3 regions of the Providencia rettgeri genome follow, and region 1 is predicted to be linked to each of the others. Evidence: predicted binding sites of a transcription regulator. Region 1 holds the regulator's gene; each other region holds the start of a gene.
What was found. The regulator LexA, encoded in region 1, represses DNA repair genes until DNA is damaged. The targets are predictions, from matches to a motif close to TNCTGTATGTACATACAGNA.
Positions count from the first base shown of each region.

Region 2: a site for LexA is predicted at 878-897, ahead of dinB (DNA polymerase IV). Genes of this name have one in related genera too.
Region 3: a site for LexA is predicted at 1,225-1,244, ahead of uvrA (excinuclease ABC subunit UvrA). Genes of this name have one in related genera too.

Region 1 covers NZ_CP163512.1:4,065,604-4,067,800, reverse strand. Annotated here, with positions in the region: gene zur (zinc uptake transcriptional repressor Zur) at 1-323, shown strand, start outside; gene lexA (transcriptional repressor LexA) at 518-1,135, opposite strand; gene AB6N04_RS18610 (diacylglycerol kinase) at 1,271-1,645, opposite strand; gene plsB (glycerol-3-phosphate 1-O-acyltransferase PlsB) at 1,772-2,197, shown strand, end outside.
Region 2 covers NZ_CP163512.1:224,677-226,873, reverse strand. Annotated here, with positions in the region: gene dinB (DNA polymerase IV) at 1-854, opposite strand, end outside; gene AB6N04_RS01045 (glycerophosphodiester phosphodiesterase family protein) at 1,145-2,077, shown strand; gene nqrM ((Na+)-NQR maturation NqrM) at 2,141-2,197, opposite strand, start outside.
Region 3 covers NZ_CP163512.1:4,177,846-4,180,042, reverse strand. Annotated here, with positions in the region: gene AB6N04_RS19075 (single-stranded DNA-binding protein) at 325-843, opposite strand; gene uvrA (excinuclease ABC subunit UvrA) at 1,306-2,197, shown strand, end outside.

The DNA of each region.
Region 1 (2,197 bases):
GTGGGCTTGAGTTTTTAATGGAGCAAGGCTTTATTCATAAAATAGAGTCAACCAATAGCTACGTCGTATGCCACCATTTTGATAACCCTAGCCATATTTCTGTCATGCTTATCTGTGATCACTGCGGCAGTGTGACAGAAAGTGATTGCGCAACAATAGAAGCCGCTATTATCAGCCTTGCGGAAACCAACCAGTTCCGATTGCGCCATACTGTGGTTGAAAACCATGGTCTATGTAAAAGCTGTGATGAAATTGATAGCTGCCAAGATCACGCACATTGCAGTCATGATCATGCACAACCCATCGTTGCAAAGAAAAAGTAGCAATTGGACGTAGTAAAATTCACCACGTTGCTTATATATAAGAAACGAATGTTCAAAGAGAGATATAAAGAAAGGATAGATAAGAAAGGAAGCAAATAAAGCAGGCAGATCTCTACACATCAATTTGAAATCTGCCGGCAATCAGTGAGCCATCTAACAAGCTACCATACGCAACTCGTTTGATAACCTAAGAATTAATACCAGTCACTATTGCGGATCACACCTACTGCTAAACCTTCAATAGTGAAGCTTTGTTCGCGTAAATCGACAATAATCGGCGCAAAGTCAGGATTCTCAGCAATTAACTCAACACGGTTACCTTGCTGCCTAAAACGTTTCACAGTTACTTCATCATCAATGCGCGCAACAATCACTTGGCCATTGTGCGCACTTTGTGTTTTATGAACCGCTAATAGGTCACCATCCATAATACCGATGTCTTTCATCGACATACCATTCACACGTAATAAAAAGTCCGCATGAGGCCTGAAAAGTTCAGGATCCACTTGGTAGTGACTTTCAATATGTTCTTGCGCTAATAAAGGTTCGCCAGCGGCAACACGCCCAATCAAAGGCAACCCTTGATCGTCAGCTTCTTCTTCAAGAAGCAAGCGGATACCCCGTGATGCCCCAGAAACAATTTCAATTACACCCTTGCGAGCCAGGGCTTTTAAATGTTCTTCTGCCGCATTAGGCGAACGAAAACCAAGGCTTGTTGCTATTTCAGCACGTGTAGGAGGCATACCCGTTTGCGAAATGTGTTCACGCACCAGATCATAAACCTGCTGTTGTCGAGCTGTCAGTGCTTTCATTCCGTTCCCCTGTTTGTTTATACAGTCAGACTGTGAGTATATACAGGTAAATGAAGATTTGGAACAGTTAAATTGCTGAATTTAGGTATTTGTTATCAATTGACTTTTTTCTCAGCTCTAAACAACCTTTATTAACTAGCCAGCAAAATAACGCTGCCATAAAACCAATAGCCAAATAAATAGTGCCAAACCAATACTGACAAACACAGCGGCAGAGCCAATATCTTTCGCACGTCCTGAAAGTTCATGATATTCACTGCCAATGCGGTCAACAACGGCTTCGATAGCGCTATTTAATAACTCAACGATAGCCACCAGCACCACTGAACTGATCAGTAATATCCTATCCACATAACTGATATCTAAGAAAAATGCGATAATAATCGCAATCACAGCAGCAACGGATTCTTGACGAAATGCCGCTTCATTTACCCAAGCCGCTTTTAGCCCTTTAAGGGAGTATCCCGCTGCTTTAATCACACGGGTAAAGCCCTTAGTTTGACTTGCCATATTTATTCCTTAAAAAATACAAACAATAATCGATTTTTACGGTCAAAGTGAATTGTCAGTAACAGATCTGCCAGTGGATTTCTGGTATGATTGCGCAGCATTGTTAACAAGAGGCTATAATCATTTATGTCACTATGGCGTAAAATATATTACAACACGTTGAATTTACCACTTAAATTATTGGTAAAAAGTAAACTAATTCCATCGGACCCCATTACAGAGCTACAGCTTGATACCAATAGGCCTACACTGTATGTATTGCCTTATCACTCTAAGTCCGACCTTCTAACGCTGCGGCATCAATGCTTGGCTATCGGCCTGCCTGATCCTTTGGTTGATAACGACATCAATGGCACCAAGCTTCCTGCTTATGTGTTTATCGATGATGGTCCACGCGTATTTCGCTATTACTCACCCGATCCACGTAAAGATTCCGTCAAAACATTCCATGCATATTTAGATTTGCACAAAAACAATCCAAATCTTGATATTCAAATGCTACCTGCATCGGTAATGTTTGGCCGCTCTCCTGGTCGTGAAGGGCATACCCCT
Region 2 (2,197 bases), 510 kb from region 1:
CGAGCAATGCGCAAATCAGGTTTTACTTTTGCTAAACGCAACTGCAATTCATCATACAACTTATCTAGCAACAAAAGGCAATCACTCCATTGATGGATATCTTCAGCAAGTGTACGCTCAACCCCCACCGATTTTCTGAGTCTATCAGGGTTAACTGGACGTTCATCAATAGCATGACAACGTTCCCAAAGCGCTTGTCCAAATTTCCCCATGCGTTTGATTAATGCAACCGCATCATATTGCTGTACATCGGCACAAGTATTCAGCCCCATATCTGCCAATTTTTGAGCTGTCACTTTGCCGACTCCGGGGATCTTTTTCAGTGGTAGCGTAAGAACAAATTGTTCCATATTTTGTGGTGTGATCACAAACTGACCATTGGGTTTATTCATATCCGAGGCGATTTTCGCTAAAAATTTGATAGGTGCGATCCCCGCTGACGCGGTTAGTTGTAATTCATCAAAAATTTGCTGCCGGATAGCTTGTGCAATCAGTGTGGCAGAACCATGTAACTGAGCGCAATCCGTCACATCTAAATAAGCTTCATCAAGGGAAAGTGGTTCAATTAAATCGGTGTAGCGCGCAAAGATCTTGCGAATATGAATAGCTGTTTCTTTATACAATGACATGCGCCCAGGGACGACTTTTAAATGCGGGCAAAGACGTAGCGCAATTGCAGTCGACATCGCACTATGTACGCCATAGCGCCGCGCTTCATAGTTCGCAGTGCTAATGACCCCACGACGATCTGCACTTCCCCCAACCGCAATAGGCACATTACGTAAGCTCGGGTCATCGCGCATCTCTATCGCCGCATAAAAGCAGTCCATATCAATATGAATAATTTTACGCACGGGTTCACTCACCAAAACCAATCAACTGATTAAATATACAGTATTTTTATTAACCACGCAATCAAGAGGCACCTCTGCGTTAAGTTGATTTTCAATTCTAGGTAACCCGCTGTTAATCAAAAATAATTCATTTAGTTGTCATATTTTCCTGTCACACTTTACAAGTCAAAAAACACATAGAGTTAGTCTTAAAAATAGTCTGAACGGATTACAGATTAATAAAAAAGTAATACAACAGGCTGACTTATCTCCCACTCAATTCGTTAAAAATAATTTTATGGATAATACTCATGGCAATGATATCAGCTTTAAAATTTAACCCTATCGCGCTCATTGGATTATTACTTTTAGTCGCCCAAAATTCATTTGCATTCACAACTCAGATGACTTCACCGCAAATAGTTGCACACCGTGCAGGTACCGCTGATGCGCCCGAAAATACGCTTTATGCAATTGATCTTGCTAAAAAGAATAAAGCAGATGCTATTTGGCTAACAGCACAACTTAGCCAAGACAATCAACTCGTGTTATACCGCCCAAGCGACCTTGATTCCCTAACTGATAAAAAAGGTCTTGTTTCTGCGTATACTGCTGAGCAACTTAGTCACATCAATGCGGCATACCAATTTAATCAAAAAAATAACCAACAGTTGCCTACTGCAACCACGACTATTAGGACATTAGAAACTGTATTAAAGAAATATCCAGACACTGTATTTTATATTGACTTAAAATCTCCAGATGCTAACCCAAAAATTCAAGCCAAAGCCATTTTAGCGTTATTGGAAAAAACAAACGCATTCAATCAAGTGCGTTTTTACTCTACCAATACCGAGTTCTTAACTGCTCTTAATCAGCTATCACCTAAAATTCAAACATTTGAAAGCCGTGATAAAACTCGCACTATTTTGGCAAATAGCGTTATGAGCCACCAATGTTCAATTTCAGACGCAAAACCGACTCATAAAGCCAATAACCCTACCGTTCGTTGGTATGGTTTTGAATTACATCGTAAAGTTGAAATTGTTGAAAAATATACCCTAGGTGAGGCTCGTTCCCCTGCAACACTTTCATGGGATAAAGCGGCAATAGACTGTTTTAAACGTGATGGGGATGCATACATTATTGTTTTTGGCGTAAATAACCAAAGTGATTACCAACTAGCGAAGGAGATTGGTGCCGATGCCGTAATGGTGGATTCACCGAAAGCTTTTAATAAATAAGCGCTAAAAGCAAACCTTAACTGTTAAATCAACAGTTAAGGTTATTCAAAATATAGGGTCAATCTAGATAATACGATCCTTTTCTAACCGCTTTTGACGTGCTTCTTCACGTGCCATACG
Region 3 (2,197 bases), 110 kb from region 1:
ATTGATTATATGCAATATTTATATCACCCATATAACTCTTAATAAGGGTTATGTAGATTTTATGATCTTTACTTGTTACTTAACGCAACTTTATAATCAAAAATTGTAACGCTTTGTTCAAATTTCCCTTCCTCTTTTCAACCGCTAACTTGTAAAACCCACTATAGCCTAACGAGTCCTAATATAGGTCGACATCTTTTCAGGCATAACAAAAAGGCCTCACATATATTGATATATGAGGCCTAATTTTTTCTTCGTTTATTTTAATTCAATAAGGTAAAGAAAATACTATGAAGCTTTTTAACATCTATAAACGTATTCCCTTTAGAACGGAATATCATCATCGAAATCCATTGGTGGTTCATTGGTTTGCGGGGCAGCCGCTTGTGAGCGAGCTGGGGCTCCGCCGCCACTGAATTGTTGTGCGGCTTGTGGTTGTTGAGGTTGACCCCAACCACCTTGACCACCCTGGCCTTGTGATGACGCATCGCCACCACGACCACCCAACATTTGCATAGAGCCGCCAATATTAACAACCACTTCAGTTGTGTAACGATCTTGACCGCTTTGGTCTTGCCATTTACGCGTTTGCAGAGAACCTTCGATATAGACTTGTGAACCTTTTTTCAGATATTCACCCGCAACTTCAGCTAATTTGCCGAAAATCACCACGCGATGCCATTCTGTTTTTTCACGCATCTCGCCAGTTTGCTTGTCGCGCCAACTTTCAGAAGTTGCCAGAGTCAGGTTTGCCACAGCTCCGCCGTTAGGCATATAACGGATTTCAGGATCTTGTCCTAGGTTACCGATAAGAATTACTTTATTTACGCCTCTGCTGGCCATTTATTACTCCTGATGCATTGAATTTTAATCTCTGGATTAGCCGTGAAGTTTACCAACGACCGAACCGATTTGCACCAACAATTGAAATTACACGATAAAACTTGCGAAACGCTTTCCAAATTTAAGTGAAATTTCATTGTGACCTTTTCAGTATAGACACAATATTATTTATCCGTATCACGCCTTCCTACACATTATTCCCTCTCTTGAACTGACTTGTTATTTTCAATCTCAAAAGCCCCCCTACTCTAAATCGTTTAATTCACCACGAGGTGGCAAATACACAGATTGTACGGGATCTACACGGTATATGGGCTACCTCGCTGAATACAATCAACAATGCTGCGAGCTTAAATATAACGAGCAAGAAAATATGACGAGTACTGTATATCCATTCAGGGAAAAATATGTGATAATGATCGCTTCCGATTGTTCAATATCAAATCATCCGGGAAGTGGTAAATGGATAATATCGAAGTCCGCGGCGCACGCACGCATAATCTGAAAAATATCAATCTCGTTATTCCTCGTGACAAGCTGATTGTTATCACGGGGTTATCTGGTTCAGGAAAATCCTCTTTAGCTTTTGATACTCTATATGCAGAGGGACAGCGTCGGTATGTTGAGTCTCTATCCGCTTATGCACGGCAGTTTCTATCTTTAATGGAAAAGCCTGATGTAGACCATATTGAAGGGCTCTCTCCCGCAATTTCGATTGAACAAAAATCCACATCTCATAACCCGCGCTCAACGGTAGGAACTATCACTGAAATTCATGACTACCTACGGTTGCTATTTGCACGGGTGGGTGAGCCACGTTGCCCTGATCATGATATTCCATTAGCGGCTCAAACTGTCAGCCAAATGGTTGATAACGTTTTAGCACAACCCACCGATCGCCGCATGATGTTGCTCGCGCCTGTCGTCAAAGATCGCAAAGGAGAGCATGTTAAATTACTCGATAACTTAGCGAGCCAAGGTTATATCCGTGCGCGAATTGATGGCGAAGTTTGTGACTTATCAGATCCACCGAAACTCGAATTACAGAAAAAACACACCATCGAAGTGGTAGTGGATCGTTTTAAAATCCGAGATGACATTGCTCAGCGTCTAGCCGAATCTTTTGAAACTGCACTGGAGCTTTCTGGTGGTACCGCTATTGTTGCCGATATGGACGATGCAAAAGCAGAAGAGCTGGTGTTTTCTGCAAACTTTGCTTGCTCCGTTTGTGGCTATAGCATGGTGGAATTAGAACCGCGCCTATTTTCCTTTAATAACCCAGCAGGAGCTTGCCCAAGCTGTGATGGTTTAGGCGTTCAGCAATTTTTTGACCCCGAGCGCGTACTGCAAAATA